One region of the Streptomyces sp. CA-249302 genome, then DNA from elsewhere that is predicted to be linked to it. Evidence: riboswitches for the same ligand, from Rfam matches in the RefSeq annotation. Region 1 holds a riboswitch; each other region holds the start of a gene.
The links. Region 1 has a riboswitch for cobalamin ahead of cobN (cobaltochelatase subunit CobN). Riboswitches for the same ligand answer to the same signal wherever they lie in the genome.
Positions count from the first base shown of each region.

Region 2: linked by a shared signal. The riboswitch ahead of ACQEWB_RS02495 (CbtB domain-containing protein) and the one ahead of cobN (cobaltochelatase subunit CobN) in region 1 are both predicted to bind cobalamin.
Region 3: linked by a shared signal. The riboswitch ahead of ACQEWB_RS11250 (cobalamin biosynthesis protein) and the one ahead of cobN (cobaltochelatase subunit CobN) in region 1 are both predicted to bind cobalamin.
Region 4: linked by a shared signal. The riboswitch ahead of ACQEWB_RS32900 (ribonucleoside-diphosphate reductase subunit alpha) and the one ahead of cobN (cobaltochelatase subunit CobN) in region 1 are both predicted to bind cobalamin.

Region 1 covers NZ_JBNJMG010000001.1:8,276,469-8,284,080, reverse strand. The annotation lists gene cobN (cobaltochelatase subunit CobN) at 1-1,834, opposite strand, end outside; cobalamin riboswitch at 1,867-2,017, opposite strand; gene ACQEWB_RS37540 (cobalamin biosynthesis protein CobG) at 2,063-3,349, shown strand; gene ACQEWB_RS37535 (precorrin-8X methylmutase) at 3,346-4,020, shown strand; gene ACQEWB_RS37530 (precorrin-2 C(20)-methyltransferase) at 4,017-5,507, shown strand; gene ACQEWB_RS37525 (HoxN/HupN/NixA family nickel/cobalt transporter) at 5,552-6,712, opposite strand; gene ACQEWB_RS37520 (cobalt-precorrin-6A reductase) at 6,823-7,587, opposite strand; gene ACQEWB_RS37515 (cobalt-precorrin-5B (C(1))-methyltransferase) at 7,606-7,612, shown strand, end outside.
Region 2 covers NZ_JBNJMG010000001.1:562,507-570,118, forward strand. The annotation lists gene ACQEWB_RS02475 (tetratricopeptide repeat protein) at 1-191, opposite strand, end outside; gene ACQEWB_RS02480 (oxygenase MpaB family protein) at 173-1,117, opposite strand; gene ACQEWB_RS02485 (acyl-CoA dehydrogenase family protein) at 1,127-2,305, opposite strand; gene ACQEWB_RS02490 (CbtA family protein) at 2,462-3,217, opposite strand; gene ACQEWB_RS02495 (CbtB domain-containing protein) at 3,242-3,463, opposite strand; cobalamin riboswitch at 3,499-3,628, opposite strand; gene ACQEWB_RS02500 (histidine phosphatase family protein) at 3,748-4,320, shown strand; gene ACQEWB_RS02505 (ferredoxin) at 4,324-4,695, opposite strand; partial or broken gene ACQEWB_RS02510 (DUF6479 family protein) at 4,769-5,047, shown strand; gene ppdK (pyruvate, phosphate dikinase) at 5,183-7,612, opposite strand, start outside.
Region 3 covers NZ_JBNJMG010000001.1:2,491,418-2,499,029, forward strand. The annotation lists gene ACQEWB_RS11230 (class II aldolase/adducin family protein) at 10-741, opposite strand; gene ACQEWB_RS11235 (lysozyme) at 938-1,687, shown strand; gene ACQEWB_RS11240 (anion permease) at 1,786-3,042, shown strand; gene ACQEWB_RS11245 (hypothetical protein) at 3,074-3,295, shown strand; cobalamin riboswitch at 3,416-3,555, shown strand; gene ACQEWB_RS11250 (cobalamin biosynthesis protein) at 3,657-4,598, shown strand; gene ACQEWB_RS11255 (cobyric acid synthase) at 4,595-6,103, shown strand; gene cobN (cobaltochelatase subunit CobN) at 6,100-7,612, shown strand, end outside.
Region 4 covers NZ_JBNJMG010000001.1:7,238,977-7,246,588, reverse strand. The annotation lists gene ACQEWB_RS32925 (carbon starvation CstA family protein) at 1-1,286, shown strand, start outside; gene ACQEWB_RS32920 (YbdD/YjiX family protein) at 1,258-1,458, shown strand; gene ACQEWB_RS32915 (DUF3311 domain-containing protein) at 1,604-1,855, shown strand; gene mctP (monocarboxylate uptake permease MctP) at 1,852-3,474, shown strand; gene ACQEWB_RS32905 (GNAT family N-acetyltransferase) at 3,543-4,046, shown strand; cobalamin riboswitch at 4,100-4,229, shown strand; gene ACQEWB_RS32900 (ribonucleoside-diphosphate reductase subunit alpha) at 4,354-6,729, shown strand; gene ACQEWB_RS32895 (ribonucleotide-diphosphate reductase subunit beta) at 6,729-7,612, shown strand, end outside.

The sequences.
Region 1 (7,612 bases):
TCGCCGGGAGCTTCGCCGGGTCCATGGAGGCGATCTGGGCGTATTCGTCGAGGAGTTGTTCCAGGCGCGCGATGTCGCCGTAGGAGTCGGCGCGGGCCATGGGCGGGACGAGGTGGTCGACGAGGGTGGCGTGGACGCGGCGCTTGGCCTGGGTGCCCTCGCCGGGGTCGTTGACCAGGAAGGGGTAGATCAGGGGGAGGTCGCCGAGGGCCGCGTCGGGGCCGCAGGCGGCGGACAGGCCGGCGTTCTTTCCGGGCAGCCACTCCAGGTTGCCGTGCTTGCCAAGGTGGATCATCGCGTCCGCGCCGAAGCCGCCGTCGGAGGCCGCGGCGGCGATCCATCGGTAGGCGGCCAGGTAGTGGTGGGAGGGCGGGAGGTGCGGGTCGTGGTAGATCGCGATCGGGTTCTCGCCGAAGCCGCGCGGGGGCTGGATGAGGATCAGCAGGTTCCCGAAGCGGAGGGCCGCGAGGACGATGTCGCCATCGGGGTTGCGGCTGCGGTCGACGAACATCTCGCCCGGCGCCGGGCCCCAGTGCTCCTCGACCACCGTGCGCAGTTCCTTGGGGAGCGTGGCGAACCAGCGGCGGTAGTCCGCCGCCGGGATTCGGACCGGGTTGCGGGCCAACTGCTCCTCGGTGAGCCAGTCCTGGTCGTGGCCGCCCGCCTCGATCAGGGCGCGGATCAGCTCGTCGCCGTCACCGGAAGCCATCCCGGGGACGTCGTCGAAGGTGTAGCCCTCGTCCCGCAGCCTGCGCAGTAGCGCGATCGCGCTGGCGGGGGTGTCCAGGCCGACCGCGTTGCCGATGCGGGAGTGCTTGGTCGGGTACGCGGACAGGACCAGCGCGAGGCGCTTCTCGGCGGGTGGGATGTGGCGAAGTCGGGCATGGCGTACGGCGATTCCGGCGGCGCGGGCCGCGCGCTCGGGGTCGGCGACGTATGCGGGGAGGCCGTCGGCGTCGATCTCCTTGAAGGAGAACGGGACGGTGATGAGACGGCCGTCGAACTCGGGTACGGCGATCTGGCTCGCCGCGTCCAGCGGAGTGACCCCCTCGTCGTTCGCGTCCCACGCGGACCGGGAGGAGGTCAGGCACAGGGCCTGGAGGATCGGGACGTCGAGCGAGGTCAGCGCACCGGCGTCCCAGGATTCGTCGTCGCCGCCGGCCGATGCCTCGGCGGGCCTGGTGCCGCCCGCGGCCAGAACGGTGGTGATGATGGCGTCGGCGGACCGGAGTTCCTCGATCAGCTCGGGCTCGGGGGCGCGGAGGGAGGCGACGTAGAGCGGGAGGGGCCGGCCGCCCGCATCCTCGATGGCCTCGCACAGGGCGCCCACGAAAGCCGTGTTCCCGCTCATGTGGTGGGCGCGGTAGTAGAGCACGGCGACCGTCGGCCCCTCGCCCCGGGAGGCGCGCTCCAGCGGCCCCCAACTCGGCGCGGGCGCCGGAGCTTCGAAGCCGTGCCCGGTCAGCAGCACCGTGTCCGACAGGAACCGGGCGAGCTGCGCCAGGTTGGCCGGGCCGCCGTGGGCGAGGTAGGCGTGGGCCTCGGCCGCGATCCCGACCGGGACCGTCGAGGCCGCCATCAGCTGGGCGTCGGGCGCCTGTTCACCGCTGAGGACGACCACCGGGCGACCATCGGCGAGCAGCAGGTCGAGACCGTCCTGCCAGGCGCGCAGGCCGCCGAGGAGGCGTACGACGACCAGGTCGGCGCCGTCGAGAAGGGCGGGGAGGTCGTCGAGCGGGAGCCGGGCCGGGTTGGCGAACCGGTAGGGCACCGGGCCGCCCGCCGCGCGGGCGCTGAGCAGGTCGGTGTCGGACGTCGACAGCAGGAGGATCATGCGGCGTCGGCCTTCCTCGGGGTCCGCGCCCCGGGCGTTGCAGGACGGCGGGAGTTCCTGACTCACCCGGCCCCGGAGGGCGGGCTCACAGTGGCGGGACCGCGCCGGATTCGCACCGGGCTTCCTCCCCTGTCGCCGTCGTGGCGTCGGCGGACCGGATGATCCACCGAGGAGCATAGTAAGGGTCACAGGAAAGGGGCGGGGCATACATCCGGCGTGATCGTGGGTATGCTCGCCGCCATGTCCACGGCTGCCCGTCGTTCATCACCCCAGGCCACAGGGGTCCCACGAGTGCGCGCTGACGCGTGCCCGGGGTCGCTGCGACTGCACGCGGCGGACGACGGGACGCTGGCCCGCATCCGGGTTCCCGGCGGTGTCCTGACCGTGCGGCAGGCGGAGGCCCTCGGCGAGGCGGCAGAACGGCTGGGCGACGGCGAACTGCATCTGACCTCGCGGGGCAACGTGCAGCTGCGGGGGCTGCGTGGCGAGTGCGGTGGAGAGTTGACCCAACTGCTGGACACGGCCGGGCTGTCGCCCTCGCCCGCGCACGAACGGGTCCGCAACATCGTCGCCTCGCCGCTGTCCGGTGTGGACGGGCGGGGCGTACGGGAGGTACGGCCCTGGCTGACGGATCTCGACGCGGCGCTGTGCGCGAGCGAGACCGCGCAGGCGTTGTCGGGGCGGTTCCTGTTCGCGCTCGACGACGGGCGCGGGGACGTGGCCGGGCTCGGCGCCGATGTGACCGTACGAGCGACGGAGGACGACAGCGCGCAACTCGCCCTCGGAACCGGGCCCGAGGCGCTGCGTCTCTCCGCCGAGGACGCCGCGCGAGGCTCCCTGCTCGCCGCGGAGACCTTCGTGGAGGCCGTGCAGGCGAGCGGGACGCACGCGTGGCGCGTGGATGAACTCTCCTGTCAGCGTGGCGAGTTGCTCCAGATGGTCAGCCACCGCCTGAGAGCCGAAGGCATCGCTCACGGGCGGCGGACCCGGGACACCGCGCATGCCGACGGGCCACTCATCGGAGCCGTGGGCAACGGCCTGTCCGTGCACGTCCCCCTGGGTCGGCTGTCGGCCCTCCGATGGCGGGAGCTGACGCGGGTCGCCGTCGGCGAGCTGCGGCTGACCCCGTGGAGCGGCGTGGTCCTTCCCGCAACGCGGGCGGACGCGGACGAGCCGCTCGCCCGCCTCGCCGCCGTCGGCCTCGTCACCGATCCCGGCTCCCCCTGGCTGCGCGTCGGCGCCTGCATCGGCCGGCCCGGATGCGCCAAGTCCCGGGCCGACGTGCAGAGCGACGCGACCGCCGCCCTCGGCACGGTCGGCCCCAACGACCTCCCCCTGTACTGGTCCGGCTGCGAGCGCCGCTGCGGCCGTCCCCGGGGCGACCGGATCGACGTGGTCGCCGCGCCAGCAGGCGGCTACCGGCTCTCCACCGCCGTACGGGGACAGCATCCGCGCACAGCCGACCTCGACGATCCCTCCCGACTCCCCGCCGCCCTGGCGGCGATCACCTCATGAGCCGTACAAGCCTGTTGACGACCGAAAGCAGCGAGAAGACCACCGTGACCCCCTACGACTACGAGAAGGACGGCGTGGCCATCTACCGCCAGTCCTTCGCCACCATCCGCGCGGAGGCGGACCTCGCCGGCCTGCCCGCCGACGTCAGCCAGGTCGCCGTCCGGATGATCCACGCCTGCGGAATGGTCGACCTCGTACGAGACATGGCGTACACACCCGCCGCCGTGGCCCGCGCCCGCGAGGCCCTGCGCGCCGGTGCGCCCATCTTCACGGACGTGCAGATGGTGGCCAGCGGAGTCACCCGCAAGCGGCTGCCCGCCGGCAACGACGTGCTCTGCACCCTCTCCGACCCCGCCGTCCCGGAGCTCGCGGCGAAGCTCGGCACCACCCGCAGCGCCGCCGCCCTGGAGCTGTGGCGCGACCGGCTGGAGGGCGCGGTCGTCGCCGTCGGCAACGCCCCCACCGCCCTGTTCCGCCTCCTGGAGATGATCGAGGCGGGCGCACCCCGCCCCGCCGCCGTCATCGGTGTGCCGGTCGGGTTCGTCGGCGCCGCCGAGTCCAAGGACGCGCTGGCGGCCTCGACTCTCGAACACCTGGTCGTACGCGGCCGTCGCGGCGGCAGCGCCATCGCCGCCGCCGCGCTCAACGCGATCGCGAGCGAGGAAGAGTGACCGGCAAGTTGTACGGAGTCGGGCTCGGCCCCGGCGACCCGTCCCTGATGACCCTACGGGCCGTCGAGGTCATCGCCGAGGCGGACGTGATCGCGTACCACAGCGCCCGCCACGGCCGTTCCATCGCCCGCTCGATCGCGGCGAAGCACATCCGCGCCCACCACGTCGAGGAGCCGCTGGTCTACCCGGTCACGACGGAGACCACCGACCACCCCGGCGGGTACAAGGGCGCCATGGAGGAGTTCTACGCCCAGGCGTCGGCCCGCCTCGCCGCACACCTCGACGCCGGCCGGACCGTCGCCGTACTCGCCGAGGGCGACCCGCTCTTCTACGGCTCCTACATGCACATGCACAAGCGGCTCGCCGACCGCTACGACACCGAGGTCGTCCCCGGTGTCACCTCCGTGTCCGCCGCCGCGGCCCGGCTCGGCACCCCGCTCGCCGAGGGCGAGGAGGTGCTGACGATCCTGCCGGGCACGCTGCCCGAGGAGGAGCTGACCGCGCGGCTGGCCTCGACGGACGCCGCCGTGGTGATGAAGCTCGGGCGGACCTTCACCAAGGTGCGCGGCGCGCTGGAGAGTTCGGGAAAGCTGGGCGAGGCCCGGTACGTCGAGCGGGCCACCATGGCCGGGGAGCGGGTCGCCGAACTGGCGGACGTGGACGCGAAGTCGGTGCCGTACTTCTCGGTGGCCGTGCTGCCCAGCCGGGCCGACGCCGAGCGGCCTTCGTCGCGAGAGCGAGGCGAGGTCGTGGTGGTCGGGACCGGGCCGGCAGGTCCCCTGTGGCTGACGCCGGAGACGCGAGGTGCGCTGGCCGCCGCCGACGACCTGGTCGGCTACACCACCTACCTGGACCGCGTGCCCGTGCGCGCCGGTCAGCGGCGACACGGCAGCGACAACCGGGTCGAGGCCGAGCGCGCGGAGTTCGCGCTCCAACTGGCCCAGCGGGGGCGGCGGGTGGCCGTCGTCTCGGGCGGCGACCCGGGGGTGTTCGCCATGGCGACGGCCGTGCTGGAGGCCGCCTCGCAGAAGGAGCACCTGGACGTGCCGGTGCGGGTGCTGCCTGGCGTGACCGCCGCCAACGCGGCGGCGGCCCGCGCAGGCGCCCCGCTCGGGCACGACTACGCCGCCATCTCGCTCTCCGACCGGCTCAAGCCATGGGAGGTCATCGCCGAGCGGCTGCGCGCGGCGGCTGCGGCGGATCTGGTGCTGGCGCTGTACAACCCCGGCTCGCGCAGCCGTACTTGGCAGGTCGGCAAGGCGCGCGAGCTGCTGCTGGAACTCCGGGCGCCGGACACGCCGGTCGTGGTGGCGCGGGATGTCGGCGGGTCTGGTGAGCGCGTGCGGATCGTACGGCTGACCGACCTCGACCCGGCCGAAGTGGACATGCGCACGATCCTGCTGGTCGGCTCCTCGCAGACCCAGGCCGTACGGCGGGGAACCGGCGAGGACGCCGTCTGGACCCCTCGCCGGTATCCCGAGACGTGAGCATGTGCGGCGCCTCCACTCCGGCGGAGGCACCGCGACCGGCTCTACTCGGCGCCTTGTTCGGCGGGGGCCAGCCCCGCCGTCCACTTCTCCTCGATCCGGCCGACCTTCCACACCAGCAGGGCCACCGCCCATGTCGCGAAGAACAGGCCGACGATGACGTAACCGATGATGTTCAGGTCGAGACCGGAGACCCAGTCCCAGAACGGGCCGTGCAGGTCCGCCTTCTCGGCGACCAGGCCCAGCAGCTCCACCGTGCCGATGATGAGGGCGACGGCGACGGACAGGCCGGTGATCGTGAGGTTGTAGTAGACCTTGCGGACCGGCTTGGAGAAGGCCCAGCCGTAGGCGAAGTTCATGAACGAGCCGTCGATCGTGTCGAGCAGCGACATACCGGCCGCGAAGAGGATCGGCAGGCACAGGATCGCGTACCAGGGCAAGCCGGAAGCCGCGCCCGAGCCGGCCAGCACCAGCAGTGCGATCTCGGTGGCGGTGTCGAAGCCGAGACCGAAGAGCACACCCAGCGGGTACATCTGCCACGGCTTGGTGATCGACTTCATGACGCGGCCGAGGATGCGGTTCATGAAGCCGCGGTTGTTGAGCTGCTCCTCCAGGGCGGCCTCGTCGAAGTGGCCGTGGCGCATCTGCCGGAAGACCTTCCAGATGCCAACCATGATCACCAGGTTGATGATCGCGATGACGTAGAGGAAGGTCCCGGAGACAGTCGTACCGATCCAGCCCGTGACGCTGTGGAGGGTGGAGTCGTCGTTCTCGACCGGCCCGGCCAGTTCCTTCACACCGAGCGAGAGCAGGAAGGCGAGAGCGAAGACGATCGTCGAGTGGCCGAGGGAGAACCAGAAACCGACCGACATCGGGCGCTGGCCCTCGTTCATCAGCTTCCGGGTGGTGTTGTCGATGGCGGCGATGTGGTCGGCGTCGAAGGCATGCCGCATACCGAGGGTGTACGCGGTGACGCCGATTCCGATACCAAAGGTCTTGGTACCCAGGCTGTAGTGCTCCGGGGCGACGATCGCCACGAGCGTGAACCAGCCGATGACGTGCAGCGCCAGGATGAACGCGGCCATCCCGCCGACGCTCGCCCATTCCTTGCGGGTCATGGACGTGCGTATGCGGTGCCACGAGATACCGCCCCGCGTACCCGGAGCGGCCGGGCGTGCGGAGGTGGAATCGGGAGCGGAGGTCATGGGGACGTGGGCCTTACTGCTGGGCGAGTGGCTGTTTTCAGCCGCACCTTTCAGGTTTCTGCCAATGAGTTGCAAGAACAAGATGGTTGCGGTAAAGCCCGCGTCAGGATTCAGTCAGGGAGACGAAAAGTGTGCAGGTCGAGGCGTTCGTGGAGCCAGCGGGCCGCCTCCTCCGGTTCGGGCACGACCGGTACGCCCTCGGGAACCGGGGGCCGCCGGACCACGATCACGGGCACTCCGGCCTCCCGTGCAGCGGTCAGTTTCGGCGCCGTGGCGGCTCCGCCGCTGTCCTTCGTCACGACGACGTCGATGCGATGGCCGCGCAGGAGTTCGCGTTCGCCGTCGAGGGTGAAGGGGCCGCGGTCGAGCAGGGTCTGCATGCGGGGCGGGTGCGGCGGCTCCGGCGCGTCCACGGAGCGGACCAGGAACCACGGGTCGGTGAGGTCCGCGAAGGCGGCGAGGCCCGTCCGGCCGGTGGTGAGGAAGATCCGGCGCCCGAGCCCGGGCAACAGCCGTGCCGCCGCCTCCAGCGAGCCGGCCTCGTGCCAGCGGTCGCCCTCGACGGGGACCCAGCCGGGGCGGCGCAGCGCCAGCAGGGGAACATGGACCGCGGCAGCCGCCTGCGCGGCATGGAAACTGATCGTGCCTGCGAAGGGGTGGGTTGCGTCGATCAGGGCGTCGACCGCGTGCTCGCGCAGCCACTGGGCGAGTCCTCCGGGCCCGCCGAACCCGCCGACCCGGACCTCGCCCGGTGGCAGCCGCGGACTTGCGACCCGTCCGGCGAGGGAGCTGGTCGCGCGCAGTCCCGGCGTGCCGTGCAGCAGCTCGGCGAGGCGGCGGGCCTCCGTGGTGCCGCCGAGGATCAGTACGTGCATGGGAGTCCGAGTCCGTTCATGAGCA
Region 2 (7,612 bases), 7.7 Mb from region 1:
TCGCGGCGGAAGCGTTCGCGCAGGACTCGGGTGAAGGCCTGGTCGTGGTGCGGGCCGAGGGGTTTGAGGCACTTCACGGCGACGTGCCGGCCCAGCGACTCGTCCCGGGCCCGCCACACCTCGCCCATACCGCCCCGCCCGATCAGATCGAGCAGCCGGTACCGGCCCTGGATCAGCCTGCTGTCCCCCATCTCCCGCGATCGCCCCCGTAACTGTCCGACCCGCCCACCCCTGGCTCGTCCAGTATGGCGAGCTGTCGTCCGAGTTTGTACGGTGCCGGGCGCGAGCCGGGGCCGAGCCGTGACATGGCGCGGATGATGTGTTTGGGCGGGAGTTGCCAACGCACACGTGCGGGAACGCAGCGCAGCACGTTGCCCGTGGCACGCAGTTGCAGGGTGACGGTGTCGGGTTTCGGGGCCGGTCTGCCGTACAGCTCGTGGGCGTACGGCGGCAGGGCGGCGTACGCCAGCTGCGCCACGCGCCGCCACAGCACCTCGCGCGCCGGGACGAGGAGGGGGTGCGTCGGCGGGCGGAGCAGGAAGTCGTCCACTTCACGTGCCTCGGGCCCGGCGGCCAGTTCGGGCCGCACCTTCTCGAAGTAGGCGGCCATCTCCTCCTGGTTCGCGGGTACGGCGTCGGGGTCGAGGCCCACCAGGCGGGCGCTGACGCGGTGTTCACCTATGTAACGGTCGGCCTGCGCGTCCGTGAGCCTCAAACCCGAGCGCCGCCCGACCTGGAGATAGGAGTCGATCTCGGCGCAGTGCACCCACAGCAGCAGCTCGGGCTCGTCGACGCCGTACCGCTCCCCCGTGTCCGGGTCGGTCGCCCCGAGCATGCTGTGGATCTTCCGCACCCGGGCCCCCGCGCGCTCGGCGGCCTCGGTCGTCCCGTACGTCGTGGTGCCGACGAAGTCGGCGGTCCGCATCAGCCGGCCCCAGGCGTCCTTGCGGCCCCTCTTTTGACGATTAAACGCAGTGGAGTTCTGCATGACTCCGCGCACCGCGCGGGGATGCAGCGCCTGGAGGTAGAGCGCGCGGACGCCGGCGACCCACATCATGGGGTCGGCGTGCATCTGCCATGTGACCGACTTCGGTGTGAACAGCCCCGGATCACCCATACCGGCAGGCTAACGCCGTACCCGCGGCATCCCCAGACCGATCCACGAGATGATCTCCCGCTGGATCTCGTTGTTGCCGCCGCCGAAGGTGAAGATGACCGCCGAGCGGTAGCCGCGCTCCAGCTCGCCGTGCAGGACCGTGCCCGCCGAGCCCTCCTTCAGCTCGCCCGCCGCGCCGACGATCTCCATCAGCCAGGCGTAGGCGTCCCGGCGGGCTTCGGAGCCGTAGACCTTGACCGCGGAGGCGTCCTGGGGGGTGAGGGTGCCGTTCTGGACGGCGTGCACCATGCGCCAGTTCATGAGCTTCATCGCGTCGAGCCTGGTGTGGGTCTGGGCGAGGCGGCGGCGCACCCACGGGAGGTCGACGACCCGGCGGCCGTCGGCGAGCTTGGTCTCCATCGCCCAGCGCTGTACGTCCTGGAGGGCGCGGATCGCCATGGTGCCGTGGGCGGCGAGGGTGACGCGTTCATGGTTGAGCTGGTTTGTGATCAACCGCCAGCCCTGGTTCTCGGCGCCGACCCGGCGGGCGACGGGGACGCGGACGTTCTCGTAGTAGCTGGCCGTGGTGTCGTGCGAGGCGAGAGTGCGGATGACGGTGCAGGAGTAGCCGGGGTCGGTGGTGGGGACGAGGAGCATGGTGATGCCCTTGTGCGGCGGGGCTTCCGGGTCGGTGCGGGTCGCGAGCCACACCCAGTCCGCGGTGTCGCCGTTCGTCGTCCAGATCTTCTGGCCGTTGACGACGTATTCGTCGCCGTCGCGCACGGCCCGTGTCTTCAGGGACGCCAGATCCGTGCCGGCGTCGGGCTCGCTGTAGCCGATCGCGAAGTCGATCCGGCCGGCGAGGATCTTGGGCAGGAAGTACGCCTTCTGCTCGTCGGTGCCGAACTGCATGATCGTGGGCCCGACGGTGTTGAGCGCCATCAAGGGCAGCGGGACACCCGCCTGGGCGGCCTCGTCGAAGAAGATGAACTGCTCCATCGCGGTCAGGCCGCGCCCGCCGTACTCCTTCGGCCAGCCCACGCCGAGCCAGCCGTCGGTGCCGAGGCGGCGGATGGTCTCGCGGTAGAAGCGCTTCTGGGCGGCCGGGTCGCCGTGCCGGGCGTAGGCGTTGTCGGGCACCAACCCGGCGAAGTACGAGCGCAGTTCGGTGCGCAGCCGCTGCTGCTCGGGCGTGTATTCGAGGTGCACGGCGCCTCCAGGCTTCGCAGGCCGGTCCTGACGGCGCACACGGTAGAACGTGTTCCAGAAATTGGGAATGGCGTCGCGGACGGAAACGGGAGTAGGCGCAAAACGGCCAGGGCCCCCGGATCTCGACGGTTCCGGGGGCCCTGGCCGGTGAAGTGCTCAGTGGGCGACGGGTGTTGCCTGTGCCGCAGCGGTGGCGCGCGCCGGCTCGGGAGCCAGCACGCGCTCCGCCAGCAGTCCGAAGACCAGCCCGAAGGTGGTCCACAGGGTCGCCTGGACGGCCAGGGCCGCCAGCCGGAACTGCCAGAGCAGGGTGGCCGGGAAGGTCTTCGGAACCTCGTTGAAGGAGGGCAGGAACGCGTACGCGAGCCCGACCACGAGGAGGAAGAACGCCCCGGCCGCAAGGGTCGCGTTCCAGTTGCCCAGGCGCGGCGCGAGGCGCTTGCCGAGGATCACGGTGGCGACCGCGAGCAGGACGCTGAGCAGGACCATCAGGAAGTACAGCGAGGTCCGTTTGCCGATGGTGTCGGGGTCGCCGACGGACGGCGGGTTGGCCGGGTACTTCAGGAACGGCACGACGTACACGGCGATCAGGCCGGCGGCCGCCAGGAGCAGCGCGCTCGCGCGCGGCCCGAAGCGGCCGATGCGGCCCAGCGCGAAGCAGTACGCGAGGGCGGCGATGCCGCCGAACGCGATGCCGTAGACGAGGACACCGGTGGACAGGCCCGCGGTGGACTGCATCGTGCGGCTGACGGTTTCGACGCCGTGTTCGTGCGAGTGCGCCTCCTCGAAGGCGATGGCCGCGTCGACGCGCGGTTCACCGAGGAAGTAGGCGACGACGAGGGCGAGCAGGCCCGCGGCGAGTCCCGCGAGCATGCCACGCACCAGGAGGTTGCGGACGGTTGCCGAGTTCATGGGCTCGTACGTTCTCCCCGGCCGTCAGTGGCAGGGGAAGCCGAGCAGGTGGCGGGCGTCGTGCACCCACTCGTGCACGTCGGATCCGCTCATCACGGAAGTGGCGCCCTGCTCGGCGCCGACGAAGTAGAGCAGGACCAGCATCAGGATGCCGAAGAAGACCGCCCAGGGGACGATCGCGCCGATCGGCAGCTTCGCCGGTACGGCGGTGGGAGTGGTGGTCGGCTGAGCGACAGACTGCGCCATGGCAGGCCCTCCTGGGGAACTCGCGTCCCGTCTCGGTGGTGCAACAGGACGACGGGCGGGTCTGACTCGCCCGGCACGCACCCAGGGTGCGTGCCCGGCATACAGTGGCGCGACCGTGCCGGAATTCCACCGGCTTCCGCTGTGCCGTCGTCAATATCCACGAGAAGGTACCGCGAAGCGGGGGTGCGGCCAAGAGCGCATGAAACCGGCGTGAGCGCCCTTGGGGAGCCGTTTTCGCCGGTGGATCAAGGGACTTGAAGGGATGTCGAGCGCGGGATGGACGTATGACGAGCCGAGTGATCTTGATCTCACCCGCGATCACGGCGGCCCTCAGGGAGGCCCGCTTCGACGACGGCTGCCCCCTGGACGCCGCCGGGTTGCGGCAGGCCCGGGCGGCCGCCGGCACGCTCCCGGCGGCCGTACACACCGTGTCCTCCCCCACCGTGCGCTGCCGTGAGACGGCCGACGCGCTCGGCCTCGACGCCGTGGACGCACCGGAGTTGGCGGGGCTGGACGCGGGGCGCTGGCGCGGGGAGACGCTGGCGGAGGTGAGCGGGCGGGAGCCGGAGGCGCTGGCCCGCTGGCTGTCGGATCCCGGCTCCGCCCCGCACGGCGGGGAGCCGGTGGCGGCCCTGTGCGACCGGGTCGAGGGCTGGCTGGGGTCGGCCGTTCCGGGGCGGACCCTCGCCGTGGTCGAACCCGAGGTCGCACGGGCCGCGGTGGTGCGGGCGCTCGGGGCACCGGAGTCGGCCTTCTGGCGCACCGACGTCCCGCCGCTGACCGCCGTCGAACTCAGCGGCAGGTCGGGACGCTGGAACGTGCGGCTCGGCCGACCCCTCGGTGGCGAAGCCCCCTGAGCGTCAGTTCAGGGTGGCGAGGAAGTCCGTGCAGGCCTGGGCGCATTCCCGGCAGGCCTTCGCGCCGTCCTCGGCACCCGGCTGCGCGTCGAAGACATGCGCGCTCTCCAGGCACACGGTGCGGCACCACTCCACCTGCATGTGCAGGCCGGCCTCGTCCAGCCGGTTCTGCTCCGACAGCACTCGGCAGGTCGCGTCGCACACCTCCGCGGCCATGATGCCCTTGCGTCGTGCGAGTTCCTGGTGCTGTGTCCCGTCCGGATCCAGGAGGCTCGCGCGCAACGCACACGCGCGTGCGCAGTCGGTACACGCCTGGGCGCAAGCGAAGCGGTCCTCCAGGAACCGGAAGAGCTCCTGCTGGGTCGTCGTAGTCACAAGGGGCGGGTAGCCGGGGCCGACCGCGTCAAACACCGGGAACGACGGTCTGTCGCGGGAACGGCGTCCTGTCATTGATGGCAGGTGCACATGGAGGCCCACGCGTACGGGCCGCGGCGCACTCGGGAGCGGCCTGGTCGTGGCGGGGGTGGTGGTCGTCGCCCTCTTGCTCGGCGCGTTCTGGCTCGGCGCCCGGGTGCGCCGCCAGGAGCTGACCCCGCCCGGCCCGAAGGAGCGGCCGAGGCTGCCGGACGGCGGACCGGTGCGCGAGGTACGGGAGGGACGCGAGCCCGACGAGGTGCCCCGCGGCGATGACCGACTGACACCGCACGAGCTTCCGGGCCACGCCAACTCGCCCCCCCGGAGCGCCCGGGCGCCTGGAGCAACTGCGCACGGGCGCCGAGCCGACGTCGGGCGCCCCGGCACGGCGCCCTGGACCAAAGGGGCAAGCCCAAGGGCGACCGCACCTGAGCGCGGGCGGCGCCGGTCACCTGCTGTCGCTGCGCTCGGTGGCCTGCGCGAGTGCCGCTCGGCCCGCCTCCAGCCGGGCCGCCGGGATCCGGAACGGCGAGCAGGAGACGTAGTCCAGGCCGATCCGGTGGAAGAAGTGGATGGAGTCCGGGTCGCCGCCGTGCTCGCCGCACACGCCGGTCTCCAGGCGCGGGTTGACCGCGCGTCCGGCCCGGGTCGCCAGCTCCACCAGACGTCCGACGCCTTCCTGGTCGATCGAGTCGAACGGCGACACCGCGAAGACGCCCTTCTCCAGGTACAGCGGGAAGAACGAGGCCTCGGCGTCGTCCCGGGAGAGACCCCAGGTCGTCTGGGTGAGGTCGTTGGTGCCGAAGGAGAAGAAGTCCGCGGCCTCGGCGATGCGTGCGGCGGTGAGCGCGGCTCGCGGCAGCTCGATCATCGTGCCGATGGGACAGTCGAGTTCGGTGCCGGTCTCGGACGCGACCTCGGCGAGGACGCGTTCCGTCTCGGCGCGGGCCAGGCGGAGTTCCTCGACCGTGCCCACGAGCGGAATCATGATCTCGGCCTTCGGGTCGCCACCGGCGCGCAGACGGGCCGTGACCGCTTCGGCGACGGCACGTACCTGCATGGCCATCAGGCCGGGCACGGCGAGGCCCAGCCGTACTCCGCGCAGGCCGAGCATCGGGTTCTGCTCGTGCATGCGCTCGACGGCGGCGAGGAGTTCACGGTCACGCGGGTCGGGGTCGGCGGCCTCGGCCAGGCGTACGGCGAGTTCCGTACGGTCGGGCAGGAACTCGTGCAGCGGCGGGTCAAGGAGTCGGATCGTCACCGGCAGCCCGTCCATGGCCTCGAGGATTCCGGTGAAGTCCGCGCGCTGCAGCGGCAGCAGGGCCGCGAGGGCCGCCTCGCGCGCGGTGTCGTCGCGGGCCAGGATCATCGCCTCGACCAGCGCCCGGCGTTCGCCGAGGAACATGTGCTCGGTGCGGCACAGGCCGATGCCCTGTGCGCCGAGGCCGCGGGCGCGGGCCGCGTCCTCGGGGGTGTCGGCGTTGGCCCGGACCTGGAGGCGGCGTACGGAGTCGGCGTGGTCGAGCGCGCCGAGCACGGCCTCGGTGAGCGGACCGGCCGCGGCGCGGGTCTCCAGGGCGCGGCCGACCTCGGACACGGTGAGCGGGAGCTCGCCGAGGTGGACGGTGCCCGCGGTGCCGTCGACGGAGACCGTGTCACCCTCGCGTACGACCACTCCCGACGGGGTGGTGAAGCGGCGGCCGGCCGGATCGACGGCGAGGGTCTCGGCGCCGCACACGCACACCTTGCCCATGCCCCGGGCGACGACGGCGGCGTGGCTGGTCTTGCCGCCCCGGCTGGTGAGCACCGCCTGTGCGGCGATCATGCCGGGCAGGTCGTCGGGGGTGGTCTCCCGGCGGACCAGGACCACGTGCTCGCCGGTGGCGGCACGGCGTACCGCCTCGGCGGAGTCGAAGACGACGGCGCCGACGGCCGCGCCCGGTGAGGCGGGCACACCGTGGGCCAGCGGCTGGTCGGTGGCCTTCACGTCGAAGCGGGGGAACATCAGCCGGGTCAGTCCGGCGCCGTCCACCCGGGTCAGCGCCTCGTCGGCGGTGATCGTGTTCTCCTCGCGCAGGTCGTGGGCGATGCGGAAGGCGGCCTCGGCGGTGCGCTTGCCGACGCGGGTCTGCAGGATCCACAGCTTGCCGCGCTCGACGGTGAACTCGACGTCGCACAGGTCGCGGTAGTGGCTCTCCAGCGTGCGCAGGTGGTCGCCGAGTTCGACGTAGGCGCGCGGGTCGAGAGTCCTGAGCTCGCTGAGGGGCAGCGCGTCGCGCACGCCGGCGACGACGTCCTCACCCTGCGCGTCGGGCAGGTAGTCGCCGTACGTGCCGCGTTCGCCGGTGGCGGGGTCCCGGGTGAAGGCGACGCCGGTGCCGGAGTCGTCGCCCAGGTTGCCGAAGACCATCGCCTGGACGTTGACGGCGGTGCCGAGGTCCTCGGGGATGTGTTCGCGGTGCCGGTAGACGTGGGCGCGCTCGGTGTTCCAGGAGTCGAAGACCGCACGGACGGCGCGGGAGAGCTGCTCGGCCGGGTCCTGCGGGAAGTCCTCGCCCGTCTCCTTGCGGATGATCTCCTTGAACTCCTCGGTGATCAAGGCGAGTTCGCTAGTGTCGAGGAGGTGGTCGTCGGCCACCGCACGCCGGGCCTTGTGTTCGGCGATGGCCCGCTCGAACAGGTCCGAGTCCACGCCCATCACGGTGTGCCCGAACATCTGGATGAGCCTGCGGTAGGAGTCCCAGGCGAACCTCTCCTGCCCGGAGGCCTTGGCCAGCCCGGTGACGGACCGGTCGTTGAGCCCGATGTCGAGGATGGTCTCCATCATGCCGGGCATGGAGAAGCGGGCACCCGAGCGGACGGACACCAGGAGGGGGTC
Region 3 (7,612 bases), 5.8 Mb from region 1:
GGCAGCGGTTCAGCGCTGCTGCCCGTACCCCCGCAGCTTCTCGCCCGCCTCGTCCACCTGCTCCCGTGACAGCAGGTGCGGGGACATGCCCGGTACCGAGGACGCCGTGAGCCACAGGTGGCACATCCACTCCAGCTGGGCCGTGCGGTCGTAGGCCTGGTCGAGGGTGGCGCCGTACGCCATCGTGCCGTGGTTCCGGAGGAGGCAGGCCGTGCGGTCGGTGAGGGCCCGGAGCATGTTCTCGGCCAACTCGTCGGAGCCGTACGTCGCATAAGGGGCGACTCGGACGGGGCCGCCGAGGGCGCCGGCCATGTAGTGGATCGCCGGGAGCTCGGGGACGAGGGTCGAGACGGCGGTCGCGTGCACGGCGTGGGTGTGGACGACCGCGCGGGCGTCGGTCGTGCGGTACACGGCGAGATGCATGGGCAGCTCGCTGGTCGGGACCAGGGTGCCGAGGAGCCGCCACCCGTCGAGGTCGACGCCGGTGATGTCGTGCGGCGTGAGCCGGTCGTACGGGACGCCCGAGGGCGTGACCAGCACGATGTCGCCGACGCGCACGGAGACGTTGCCGGAGGTGCCGACGACCAGCCCGTCGGACACGGTGCGGCGGGCGGTGGCGACGAGCGCCTCCCAGGCGTGCGCCTCCTCAGGGAGCGCACCCCTCCCCCACCCCTCGGGCACATGCTGTGCGCCCTCCCCGGCATCCCGCCCGTCCCGCTGGTCCCGCCGCTGCTCAGCCATGCCGCGATCCTGCCAGGGACGCCCGCAAGTCGCCGTCGGGCGGACGCACTTTAGGGCGGAAGGCGCGCCTCCGACAGGGTACGTTCCCTGACATATCCACCCTTCCCCATGCTTGGCCGGAGATCGGCGAGCGTTCGTGGATCTTCCAGTAATCTCCCCGTGATTTGTCGTGCACGTCGCCATTCCGGGGGGAAATATGGCCCGTGATCGCAAACCGTTCCGCCGCCGCACCCGCGTCATCGCGGTCGCCGTCGCGGCGCTGACGGCCGGGGGGAGCGTCCTCGCCGGGTTACCGGCCTCGGCGGCGAGCCTGCCGAAGGGACACGACGTCTCCTCGCACCAGAGGAACGTCGACTGGTCGAAGGCGAAGGCCAAGGGCGCCAAGTTCGTCTACATCAAGGCGACCGAGTCCACGAACTACCAGAACCCTTACTTCGGCCAGCAGTACAACGGCGCCCGCAACGCCGGCATCGTCCGCGGGGCGTACCACTTCGCGCTGCCGAACAAGTCGTCGGGCAAGGCGCAGGCGGCGTACTTCGTGCGCCACGGCGGCGCCTGGACCGCGGACGGCTGGACGCTGCCGCCCGCGCTCGACATCGAGTACAACCCGTACGACAAGAAGCACAAGTGCTACCGCCTGAGCCACTCGAGCATGGTCGACTGGATCGCCTCGTTCAGCAACGAGGTGAAGCGGCTGACCGGCCGCCGCCCGGTGATCTACACGACCGCCCACTGGTGGAACACGTGCACCGGCAGCAGCCGCGCCTTCGCCGCCAACCACGCGCTGTGGATCGCGCGGCACGACTCGGCGGACGCGGGGTCGCTGCCGGCCGGCTGGTCGTTCTGGACCTTCTGGCAGTACGACAACAGCGGCAGCCTGCCGGGTGACCAGAATCTCTTCAACGGGTCCCTGGCCCAACTGAAGCGGTTCGCGCGCGGCTACTGACCGTTCTGGACACCGCGAAGCCCACCTCAGTTCACCTTCCGTTTACCCAGGTTACGTACGTTCGTACGACCAATGACCTCGAACGATTGCCTGGGTAAATGGAAAACTTCTCGCTGATCCTCGCGATTGTGGTGATCACCGCACTCGCGTTTGATTTCACGAACGGTTTCCACGACACCGCCAACGCGATGGCCACGACCATCTCGACCGGTGCGCTCAAGCCCAAGGTCGCGGTGGCCATGTCCGCCGTCCTCAACCTTGTGGGTGCCTTCCTCTCCGTGGAGGTCGCCAACACGATCTCCAAGGGTCTCGTCGACGAGACCGGCATACGTCCCGAGGTCATCTTCGCCGCCCTGGTGGGCGCGATCCTCTGGAACCTGCTGACCTGGCTGGTGGGCCTGCCCTCCAGCTCCTCGCACGCCCTCATGGGCGGTCTGATCGGCGCCACCATCGCCTCGGCCGGCCTGGGCGCGGTGCACGGTGACGCGCTGGTCACCAAGGTCCTGATCCCGGCGATCGCGGCCCCGGTGGTGGCGGGCGTCGCCGCGATGCTCGCGACCCGGCTCTCCTACACCCTCGGCAAGAAGGCCGACGGCAAGGCCGCCGCGAAGGGCTACCGGGCGGGCCAGATCGCCTCGGCCGGCCTGGTCTCGCTGGCCCACGGCACCAACGACGCGCAGAAGACGATGGGCATCATCACCCTCGCCCTGGTCGCCGGCGGTGCCGTCGCCCCCGACTCGGACCCGCCCACCTGGGTCATCCTCTCCGCGGGCCTGGCCATCGCGCTCGGCACCTACCTCGGCGGCTGGCGCATCATCCGCACGATGGGCAAGGGCCTGACCGAGCTCCAGCCGCAGCAGGGCTTCGCCGCCCAGACCAGCGCGGCGACGGTCATCCTGGCCTCCTCGCACCTCGGCTTGTCCCTCTCCACCACGCACTCGGTCTCCGGTTCGGTGATGGGCGCGGGCCTGGGCCGCAAGGGCGGGGTGGTCCGCTGGTCCACGGCGACCCGGATGTTCGTGGCGTGGGCCCTGACGCTGCCGGCCGCCGCCCTGGTGGGCGCGCTCGCCGAGTCGGTCACCGACCTCGGCGACTGGGGCACGGCGGTCGTCGCCGTCTTCCTCGTCGCCTCCGGCGCCGCGATCTGGAAGCTCTCCCGCCGCGAGGTCGTCGACGCGTCGAACGTCAACGACGCGGACGAGCCGGCCGGCGTGGTCACCACGGCGATCGCCGCCGTGACGCCGCCGCCGGCGGGCACGGTGACCGAGGGCCTGACGGCCACGATCCCCGCGCCCGCGCCGGCCGCCCCGGCCCCCACCACGACCGAGCCGGCCACCCCGCCGGCCGCCGTCTGAGCCCCGCACCCCGGTAGAAGGAACCCTCACCATGAAGATCGACTGGGAAGCGCTCGGCTCCGTCTTCGGCGTCAGCCTCGTGGTCACCGTGGGCCTCGTGGCCCTGTTCACCCTCGGCATCATGGGCCTGTCCCGCCGCGAGCGGGCCACCGCCGAGGGCGGCTCGGCGCCCCTCGCGGTCACCGGCGCGTACGTCTGCTTCGCGGCGTGCGCGGCGGCGGTGGCGTACGGGATCTCACTGATCGTGGCCTGAGGCCACCCCACAACTCACCTGCGCACGGCGCCCCCTGACCGCATCCACGCCAGGGGGCGCAGTCATGTGCGCTGTGGGCCTCAGCACACTCCCCCACCGCAGGTCAACGGCAAGTTGACTGCCGTTCGGGGGCGTGGTGGACTGCCGGAGCCATTTACGGCGGCAAGGGAGGAAGCCGGTGCGAGTCCGGCGCGGTCCCGCCACTGTCACCGGGGTAGGTAGCCCCGGGAGCCAGGAACTCCCACCGCCGGTCTCGTCGAACCAGGGCGTGGACACCCTGAGTGAGGACATATCGCCATGCGCGGCTGCCTGTTGAGCGTCAACGCCCGAGCACTGCCCCACCCCACGGCCGGCTGAGCCGATGCGTGCCGATCGCGTCTTCGCGTACGGCGCCGCCGCCGGACTTCTCGGTGACCACCTGCTCGGCGATCCGCGCCGCGGGCATCCGGTCGCCGTCTTCGGGCGGGCCGCGGGCGCCGTGGAACGGGTGTTGTGGCGGGACCACCGCGGGTGGGGCGCGCTGCACATCGCCGTGTGTGCAGGGGGGACGGTCGGGCTCGGTGCCGTCGCGGAGCGAGTCGTACGACCGTCCCGTGCCGCTTCCGTCGCACTGACCGCCGCCGCCACCTGGGCCGTTGTCGGGGGGACCTCGCTCGCGCGGGAGGCCCGCGGGATCGGCAAGTCCCTCGATGCCGGGGACGTCGAGGGTGCCCGGGCCCGGCTGCCGCATCTCTGCGGGCGGGATCCGCAGGCGCTGGACGCCGACGGGATCGCCCGAGCCGTCGTCGAGTCCGTTGCCGAGAACACCTCCGATGCCGTCGTCGGGGCGCTGGTGTGGGGGGCCGTCGGCGGGGTGCCGGGGCTTCTCGGGTTCCGGGCCGTGAACACGCTGGACGCCATGGTCGGGCACAAGTCGGCCAAGTACCGGCGGTACGGGTGGGCTTCGGCCCGGCTCGACGACGTCGTTGGGTGGCCCGGTGCCCGGCTCACCGCCGCGCTCGCGACCGTCGCCGGGGGCGATCCGCGCGGAGCGGTACGTGCCTGGCGTACCGACGCCGGAAAGCATCCGAGCCCCAACGCCGGACCCGTGGAGGCCTCCTTCGCGGGGGCGCTCGGCGTGCGGCTCGGCGGGACGCTGTCGTACGGCGGGCGGGTCGAGCACCGGCCCGTGCTGAACACGCCGGGGCGCGCCGTCGCCGTACAGGACATCGAGCGGGCGGTACGGCTGTCCCGGCGCGTCGGTCTCCTCGCGCTCGGCGTCGGTGTCGCCGCGCGGCTGCTGGTGAAGGGACGTACGAAATGAGCGGGGGGCTGCTCGTCGCCGGTACCACCTCCGACGCCGGCAAGAGTGTGGTCACCGCCGGGATCTGCCGGTGGCTGGTGCGGCAGGGGGTCAAGGTCGCGCCCTTCAAGGCGCAGAACATGTCCCTCAATTCGTTCGTGACGCGCGAGGGTGCGGAGATCGGGCGGGCGCAGGCCATGCAGGCGCAGGCCTGCCGGGTCGAGCCGACCGCGCTGATGAATCCCGTGCTGCTGAAGCCCGGGAGCGAGCAGAGCAGTCAGGTCGTGCTCATGGGGAAGCCCGTGGGGGAGCTGAGCGCCCGCGGGTATCACGGGGGGCGGCAGCAGCAGCTGCTCGGGACCGTGCTGGAGTGCCTCGCCGAGTTGCGGGGCACTTATGACGCGGTGATCTGTGAGGGGGCGGGCAGTCCGGCCGAGATCAACCTGCGGCGGACGGACATCGTGAACATGGGGATCGCCCGGAACGCCGGGCTGCCCGTGCTCGTCGTCGGCGACATCGACCGCGGGGGCGTCTTCGCCTCCTTCTTCGGGACCGTCGCGCTGCTGTCGGACGAGGACCAGCGGCTCGTCGCGGGGTTCCTCGTCAACAAGTTCCGAGGGGATGTCTCGCTGCTGGAGCCGGGGCTCGACATGCTGCACGGGCTCACCGGGCGGCGGACGTACGGGGTGCTTCCGTTCCGGCACGGGCTGGGGATCGACGAGGAGGACGGGCTGCGGGTGTCCCTGCGGGGGACGGTCCGGGAGTCGAACACGGCTCCGCCCCTCGGCGAGGACGTACTGCGGGTCGCCGTCTGTGCCATCCCGCTGATGTCCAACTTCACCGACGTGGACGCGCTCGCCGCCGAACCGGGTGTCGTGGTGCGGTTCGTGGACCGGCCGGAGGAGCTCTCCGACGCCGACCTCGTCGTCATTCCGGGGACCCGGGGGACGGTCAAGGCCCTGGAGTGGCTGCGGGAGCGGGGGCTTGCCGAGGCCCTGGTCCGCAGGGCCGCCGAGCAGCGGCCGATCCTCGGCGTCTGCGGTGGCTTCCAGATCCTCGGGGAGCACATCGAGGACGAGGTCGAGAGCCGCAAGGGGGCCGTGGACGGGCTCGGGGTGCTGCCCGTGCGCGTGCGGTTCGCGCGCGAGAAGACGCTCACCCGGCCGGTGGGCGAGGCCCTCGGCGAGCGGGTCGAGGGGTACGAGATCCATCACGGGGTCGCCGAAGTCACGGGCGGGGGCGCCTTTTTGGACGGCTGCCGGGTCGGGCAGACCTGGGGTACCCACTGGCACGGTTCGCTGGAGTCGGACGGGTTCCGGCGGGCGTTCCTGCGGGAGGTGGCGGCCGCCGCGGGCCGTCGTTTCGTGCCGGCCCCCGACACCTCGTTCGCCGCGCTGCGCGAGGAGCAGCTCGAGCGGCTCGGCGACCTGATCGAAGAACACGCGGACACGGACGCGCTGTGGCGGCTCATCGAGTCGGGCGCGCCGCAAGGACTGCCTTTCATTCCACCGGGAGCGCCCGCATGAGCACAGTGCTGTTGTTGTCGACCGCCGACACGGACCTGCTGGCGGCCAGGGCCGCAGCCGGTGCCGACTACCGGATCGGCAACCCGACCCGGGTGGACGTGACCGAGGAGCTGCCCGGTCTCCTCGACGGCGCCGACCTCGCCGTCGTACGGCTGCTCGGCGGCAAGCGGGCCTGGGAGGACGGGCTGGCCGCGCTGAAGGCGTCCGGGATCCCCACGGTGCTGCTCGGTGGAGAGGCCGTCCCCGACGCGGAGTTGATGGCCGAGTCGTCGGTGCCGGCCGGTGTCGTCGCGGAGGCGCTGCGGTACCTCGTCGAGGGCGGGCCCGAGAACCTCACCGAGCTCGCGCGGTTCCTCTCCGACACCGTGCTGCTGACGGGTGAGGGGTTCGTCGAGCCGCGGAAGATGCCGGAGTACGGCGTCCACGGCTCGTACGAAAGGGTCGACGGCCGCCCGACCGTGGGCGTGCTCTTCTACCGGGCCCATGAGCTCAGCGGCAACACCGCTTTCGTCGACACCCTGTGCGACGCGATCGAGGCCCGTGGCTCCAACGCCCTTCCCGTGTACTGCGGTTCGCTGCGCGGCGCGGACGCGGGGCTGTACGAGATCCTCGCCGAGGCCGACTCCCTGGTCGCCACCATCCTGGCCGCCGGCGGCACCCACGCCTCGCAGGCCTCGGCCGGCGGTGACGAGGAGGCCTGGGACATCGGGGCCCTCGCCGACCTCGACGTCCCTGTCCTGCAAGGACTTTGCCTTACGTCGTCCCGGGCGGCCTGGGACGAGTCGGACGCGGCACTGTCCCCCATGGACGCGGCGATGCAGGTCGCGATCCCGGAGTTCGACGGGCGCCTCATCACCGTGCCCTTCTCCTTCAAGGAGCAGGGCCCTGACGAGGTTCCGGTGTACGTCGCCGACCCCGAGCGGGCCGCGCGGGTCGCCGGGATCGCCGTACGGCACGCCCGGTTGAAGCACAAGGCGAACGCCGACAAGAAGCTGGCGCTCGTCTTCACGGCGTACCCGACGAAGCACTCGCGGGTCGGGAACGCGGTCGGTCTCGACACGCCCGCTTCGGCGGTACGGGTCCTGGACTCGCTCCGCGCCGCCGGGTACTCGCTCACCGAATACCCCGACAACGGCGACGAGTTGATCCACCGGCTCATCGAGGCCGGCGGTCATGACGTCGAGTGGCTGACCGAGGACCAGCTGGCCGCCGCGCCCGCGCGGGTGCCCCTCGCGGACTACCGGGCGTGGTTCGACAAGCTCGACCCGGAGCTGAGGGACGGAATGCTGGAAGCGTGGGGCGAGCCACCGGGCAACCTCTACGTCGACGGGGACGACATCGTCCTCGCGTCTCTCCGGTTCGGGAACGTCGTCGTGATGATCCAGCCGCCGCGCGGCTTCGGCGAGAACCCGATCGCGATCTACCACGACCCCGACATGCCGCCCTCGCACCACTACATGGCGGCCTACCGGTGGCTGGAGAATTCCTTTGGGGCCGACGCCATCGTGC
Region 4 (7,612 bases), 1.0 Mb from region 1:
CCTTCATGAAGATCGGCACGATCGGCCTGCTGGCGCTGGGTGTTGTGATCGCGCTGCCGACGCTGAAGATGGACGCGGTGACCGACTTCGCCTCCCGCGGCGACGGCCCGGTCTTCGCCGGCTCGCTCTTCCCCTTCGTGTTCATCACCATCGCCTGCGGGGCGCTGTCCGGCTTCCACTCGCTCATCTCGAGCGGTACGACGCCGAAGATGATCCAGAAGGAGACGCAGGTCCGCATGATCGGCTACGGCTCCATGCTGATGGAGTCGTCAGTGGCGATCATGGCGCTGGTCGCGGCCGGCATCATCGACCCCGGCCTGTACTTCGCGATGAACGCACCGGCCGGCGTGATCGGCACCACCGTGGACAACGCCTCGCAGGTGGTGACCGGTTGGGGCTACCACATCTCCCCCGCCGACCTCGCGCAGGCCGCGAAGAACGTCGAGGAGTCCACGCTCCTGTCCCGCACCGGCGGCGCGCCCACCCTCGCCATCGGCGTCTCGGAGATCTTCTCCAAGGTCACCGGCGGGAGCCTGCGCGCCTTCTGGTACCACTTCGCGATCATGTTCGAGGCGCTGTTCATCCTGACCGCGCTGGACGCGGGCACCCGGGTGGGCCGGTTCATGCTCCAGGACACGCTCGGCAACGTCATCCGGCCCTTCAAGAACGTGAGTTGGAAGCCCGGCCTGGTCATCACCAGCGGGATCGTCTGCGCCCTGTGGGGTTACTTCCTCTGGGTCGGCGTCCACGAACCCCTCGGCGGGATCAACCAGCTCTTCCCGATCTTCGGCATCTCCAACCAGCTGCTGGCCGCCGTCGCCCTGGCCGTCTGCACGACCCTGCTGGTGAAGTCCGGACGCCTCAAGTGGGCCTGGATCACCGGCATTCCGCTCGCCTGGGACGCCACGGTCACCCTCACCGCCAGCTACCAGAAGGTGTTCTCCGGCGACCCCAAGGTCGGCTTCTTCAAGCAGCGTTCGGTCTTCCAGGACGCGATCGACGCGGGGAAGGTGCTGCCGCCGGCCAAGAACATGGACGACATGCACACCGTGGTCACCAACTCCACGGTGGACGGCGTACTTTCGGCCGTTCTCGCGGTCCTGATCGTCGTCGTCATCGCGGACTCCCTGCGCGTCTGCGTCCGACATGTCCGCCGCCCCGCCCTGTCCACGCTCAGCGAGGCGCCGTACGTCGAGTCCCGGATCACCGCGCCGGCGGGGCTGATCCCGACACGGGAGGAGAAGGAGGAGGCGCGCGATGCGGTCGGCGCTGGTACGGGCGGCTAGGAGTGTGCGCTGGTACGTGCGCGAGCTGACCGACGAGTCGGCGTACGACCGGTACGTGGCGCACGTACGAAAAGACCATCCACAGGCCGAAGTTCCGTCCCGCCGCGAGTTCGAGCGGATGCGGACCGACCGTCAGGAGGAGGACCCGCGGCAGGGCTTCCGGTGCTGTTGACACCGATGTCCGGCTTTCACTGAATCGACATACCGATATACGGACGAGGTCTTCCGCTCCCTTTACACGGTGACCTAGATTGCCTGCGCATTACACAAGTGATCACAGGCGATCACAGGTATCGGCGAGGGGACGGAACCGCGGTATGTCAGATGTGCCTGAAGTGAGAGCTCCGGTGGTGACGCCGGTCCGCGTGGTGATCGCCCTCTGCCTCGTGGCACCGTTCGTGGCGTTGCTGTGGGTCGGCTCCTACGCCAAGACGGACCCGGCGTTCATCGGCATCCCGTTCTTCTACTGGTACCAGATGCTGTGGGTGCTGATCTCCACGGCGCTGACCATGACCGCGTACACGCTGTGGCAGCGTGACCAGCGCGCCCGTCGTGGGGGTGCCCGGTGAAGGACGGCGTGAACGGCGTCGCGCTCGGCGTCTTCATCTTCTTCTTCCTGGCCGTCACGGTCATGGGCTTCCTGGCGGCACGCTGGCGCAAGGCCGAGAACGAGCACTCGCTGGACGAATGGGGCCTGGGCGGACGGTCGTTCGGCACCTGGATCACCTGGTTCCTGCTGGGCGGCGACCTGTACACGGCGTACACCTTCGTCGCCGTACCGGCGGCGATCTACGCGGCGGGCGCGGCCGGCTTCTTCGCGGTGCCGTACACGATCCTGGTGTACCCGCTGATCTTCACCTTCCTGCCCCGGCTCTGGTCGGTCTCGCACCGCCACGGGTACGTCACCACCTCCGACTTCGTGCGCGGCCGCTTCGGCTCGAAGGGGCTTTCGCTGGCGGTCGCGGTCACCGGCATCCTGGCGACGATGCCGTACATCGCGCTCCAACTGGTCGGCATCCAGGCCGTGCTGGACGTGCTGGGCCTCGGCGGCGGTACGGACTCCAACTGGTTCGTGAAGGACCTGCCGCTGCTGATCGCCTTCGGCGTGCTGGCCGCGTACACCTACTCCTCCGGTCTGCGGGCCCCCGCCCTGATCGCCTTCGTCAAGGACGCGCTGATCTACATCGTCATCGCGGTGGCGATCATCTACATCCCGATCAAGCTGGGCGGCTTCGACGACATCTTCGCCTCGGCGAACGACAAGTTCACGAAGGCGGGCGCCGGCGCCCTGGTGTCGCCCCCGGCGGCCCACTGGACGTACGCCACACTGGCGTTGGGCTCCGCGCTCGCGCTCTTCATGTACCCGCACTCGATCACCGCGACGCTCTCCTCCAAGAGCCGTGACGTGATCCGCCGCAACACCACGATCCTGCCGCTGTACTCGCTGATGCTGGGCCTGCTCGCGCTGCTGGGCTTCATGGCGATCAAGAGCGGGGTCGACGTCACCAACCCCCAACTGGCCATCCCCCAGCTCTTCGAGGACATGTTCCCGAGCTGGTTCGCGGGCGTGGCCTTCGCGGCGATCGGCATCGGCGCGCTGGTGCCGGCGGCCATCATGTCGATCGCGGCAGCGAACCTCTTCACCCGCAACATCTACAAGGACTTCATCAAGCCGGACGCTACGCCGGAGCAGGAGACCAAGGTCTCCAAGCTGGTGTCCCTGCTGGTGAAGGTGGGCGCGCTGGTCTTCGTCCTGACGATGGACAAGACGGTGGCGATCAACTTCCAGCTCCTGGGCGGCATCTGGATCCTCCAGACCTTCCCGGCGCTGGTCGGCGGCCTGTTCACCCGCTGGTTCCACCGCTGGGCGCTGCTCGCGGGCTGGGCCGTCGGCATGATCTACGGCACGGTCGCCGCGTACAACGTGGCCTCCCCCACCAACCCCGACCAGAAGCACTTCGGCGGCTCCAACGCGGAGATCCCCGGCATCGGCGAGATCGGCTACATCGGCCTGACGTCCTTCGCCCTGAACGCCCTGGTGACGGTGGTCCTGACCTTCGTCCTGAAGGCCGCGAAGGCCCCGGAGGGCATCGACGAGACCAACCCGTCCGACTACACGGCGGACGCGGGCGATCCGGGAGTGGAAGTGGAGCTTCCGCCCGCTACGGCAGGTGCATCTCACCAGTAGTCACGGTGATCAATGGGTCGTCGGAAAACCGGCGGCCCATTGTCGTACCTGCCAGGCAGACTCTGGCCATGGACATCCAGATCCGCCCGGCGGACCCCACCGAATACGACGCCCTCGGCGAGATCACCGCCCAGGCCTACCTCCAGGACGGCCTCCTGGCCTTCGGAGACGAGGACGACTGGTACCTGGGCGAGCTGAGAGACGTGGCGAAGCGCGCCGCCCACGCAGAGGTCCTGGTCGCCGTCTCCCGCACGGAACTGCTCGGCGGCGTGACCTTCGCCCCCGCATCCGGCCCCATGGCGGAGCTGGCCCGCCCCGGCGAGGCCGAGATCCGCATGCTCGCGGTGGCCCACGCGGCCCGCGGCCGTGGCGCCGGCGAGGCCCTGGTCCGTGCCTGCGTCGACCGCGCGCGAGCAGCCCAGTGCACCGGCGTCGTCCTGTCGACCCAGCACACGATGCACGCCGCCCACCGCATCTACGAACGCCTCGGTTTCCGCCGTGCGCCGGGCCGCGACTGGAACCCGATCCCCGGTGACGAGTTCACTCTCCTCACCTACGAGTTGACGCTCTGAGACGACACGCGACACAACATCTGGGGGCGTCACCGCAACCCGGCACAAGATGTATGCTCATGCTCGCTGTCGCCGCAGGGGAATCCGGTGCGAATCCGGAACTGTCCCGCAACGGTGTACTTGTGCACGCCTTGTGCGTGTACGGGAGTCAGTCCGAGGACCTGCCGACAGTGCGCCCGGCCGCCGTGGCCCGGGTGCCATGACGTCCGGGCCTCGTGGAATGGGCCGGTGGACGCGACGCCGTGCGCGCTCGTGAGCTGCCCCCTGCCCTCCGCAAGGCCCCGTGCCCAGCGAGGGAGAGCCCCACGTGACCATCGCGCCAGCCGACCCGGCCTCAGCGTTCGCCCCTGTGGAACAGGACGGTCCCGCGGCCGCGTTGCTGCGGACCCTGACCGAGCTGACCGCCGACCTCCCCGACGCCGACCCCGGCCGGGTCGCCGCCGCCGCACTCCGCGGCCGGTCAGCGCGGGGGGCCGTGCCGGATGTCCTCGTGGAGTTGCGCGAGCTGGCCACGGAGGCGGCGGCCGGGCTCATCTCCGAGGACCCGGCGTACAGCAGGCTGGCGGCCAGGCTCCTCACCGTCAGCATCGCCGCCGAGGCCGCCTCCCAGGGCGTCACCACGTTCACCGGGTCCGTCGCCGTCGGCCATCGGGAGGGCCTCATCGCCGACCGTACGGCGGAGTTCGTGCGCGTCCACGCCGTGCGGCTCGACGCGCTCGTCGACCCGGCCGGCGACGACCGCTTCGGCTACTTCGGCCTGCGCACCCTGCACAGCCGCTACCTGCTCCGGCACCCGATCACCCGCAAGGTCATCGAGACGCCCCAGCACTTCATGCTCCGGGTGGCGAGCGGTCTGGCCGAGGACACCGTGCTCGATTCAGAAGCGGGGACCCGCGCCCTGGACGAAGTCGCCGCGCTCTACCGCCTGATGAGCCGGCTCGACTACCTCCCCTCCTCCCCCACCCTGTTCAACTCCGGTACCCGGCACCCCCAGATGTCGTCCTGCTACCTCCTCGACTCCCCCGTCGACGAGCTGGACTCCATCTACGACCGCTACCACCAGGTCGCCCGCCTCTCCAAGCACGCCGGCGGCATCGGCATCGCCTACTCCCGCGTCCGCAGCCGCGGTTCGCTGATCCGCGGCACCAACGGGCACTCCAACGGCATCGTCCCGTTCCTCAAGACGCTGGACGCGAGCGTCGCCGCCGTGAACCAGGGCGGCCGGCGCAAGGGTGCCGCCGCCGTCTATCTGGAGACCTGGCACTCCGACATCGAGGAGTTCCTGGAGCTGCGCGACAACACCGGTGAGGACGCCCGCCGTACGCACAACCTGAACCTCGCGCACTGGATCCCGGACGAGTTCATGCGCCGGGTCAACGCCGACGAGCAGTGGAGCCTCTTCTCCCCCGCCGACGTACCGGAGTTGGTGGACCTGTGGGGCGAGGAGTTCGACACGGCCTACCGCAGGGCGGAGGCGGCCGGGCTGGCCCGCAGGACCATCCCGGCCCGCGACCTCTACGGCCGCATGATGCGCACCCTCGCGCAGACCGGCAACGGCTGGATGACCTTCAAGGACGCCGCGAACCGTACGGCGAACCAGACGGCCGAGCCGGGCCACGTCGTCCACTCCTCCAACCTCTGCACGGAGATCCTGGAGGTCACGGACGACGGGGAGACGGCGGTCTGCAACCTGGGTTCGGTCAACCTCGGCGCGTTCGTGGTCGACGGGGACATCGACTGGGAGCGCCTGGACGAGACGGTCCGTACGGCCGTCACCTTCCTCGACCGCGTGGTCGACATCAACTTCTATCCCACCGAGCAGGCGGGACGTTCGAACGCCCGCTGGCGCCCGGTCGGCCTCGGCGCGATGGGCCTCCAGGACGTCTTCTTCAAGCTGCGTCTGCCCTTCGACTCCCCCGAGGCCAAGGCCCTTTCGACCCGGATCGCCGAGCGCATCATGCTCGCCGCGTACGAGGCCTCCGCCGACCTGGCCGAGCACAGCGGCCCGCTGCCGGCCTGGGACAGGACCCGTACCGCCCGCGGAGTCCTGCACCCCGACCACTACGGCGTCGAGCCGACCTGGCCGGACCGCTGGGCCGCCCTGCGCGAGCGCGTCGCCGCGGTCGGCCTGCGCAACAGCCTGCTGCTGGCCATCGCCCCCACGGCCACCATCGCGTCGATCGCCGGCGTCTACGAGTGCATCGAGCCGCAGGTCTCCAACCTCTTCAAGCGCGAGACCCTCTCCGGCGAGTTCCTCCAGGTCAACTCGTACCTGGTGAACGAGCTCAAGCAGCTCGGCGTCTGGGACGCCCGCACCCGCGAGGCGCTGCGCGACGCCAACGGCTCGGTGCAGGACTTCGCCTGGATCCCGGCCGACGTGAAGGCGCTCTACCGCACGGCGTGGGAGATCCCGCAGCGCGGCCTGATCGACATGGCCGCGGCCCGCACCCCGTACCTCGACCAGTCCCAGTCCCTGAACCTGTTCCTGGAGACCCCGACCATCGGCAAGCTCTCCTCGATGTACGCGTACGCCTGGAAATCGGGCCTGAAGACGACGTACTACCTCCGCTCCCGCCCGGCGACCCGCATCGCCCGCGCGGCACAGGCGACCCTCCCCGTACAGACGACGGACGCCGTCGCCTGCTCCCTGGAAAACCCCGAGTCCTGCGAGGCCTGCCAGTAATGCCCAGCAACCAGAACCTGCTCGACCCCGGCTTCGAGCTCACCCTCCGCCCCATGCGCTACCCGGACTTCTACGAGCGCTACCGGGACGCCATCAAGAACACCTGGACCGTCGAGGAGGTCGACCTCCACTCGGACGTCGCCGACCTCGCGAAGCTGTCGCCGATGGAGCAGCACCTGATCGGCCGGCTGGTCGCCTTCTTCGCGACGGGCGACTCGATCGTCGCGAACAACCTGGTGCTGACGCTCTACAAGCACATCAACTCCCCCGAGGCGCGGCTGTACCTGTCGCGCCAGCTCTTCGAGGAGGCCGTGCACGTCCAGTTCTATCTGACCCTCCTGGACACCTACCTGCCCGACCCGGAGGACCGTGCCGCCGCCTTCGCGGCCGTGGAGAACATCCCGTCCATCCGCGAGAAGGCCGGCTTCTGCTTCAAGTGGATCAACGAGGTCGAGAAGCTGGACCGCCTGGAGACCAGGGCCGACCGCCGCCGCTTCCTCCTCAACCTGATCTGCTTCGCGGCCTGCATCGAGGGGCTCTTCTTCTACGGCGCCTTCGCGTACGTCTACTGGTTCCGCAGCCGCGGCCTGCTGCACGGTCTCGCCACCGGCACCAACTGGGTGTTCCGCGACGAGACCATGCACATGAGCTTCGCGTTCGACGTGGTCGACACCGTCCGCAAGGAGGAGCCGGACCTCTTCGACGACGAGCTCGGGGAGCAGGTGACGGACATGCTGCGGGAGGCCGTCGAGGCCGAGCTCCAGTTCGCCCGTGACCTGTGCGGCGACGGGCTGCCGGGCATGAACACCGAGTCCATGCGCCAGTACCTGGAGTGCGTGGCCGACCAGCGGCTGACCCGGCTCGGCTTCGCCCCGGTGTACGG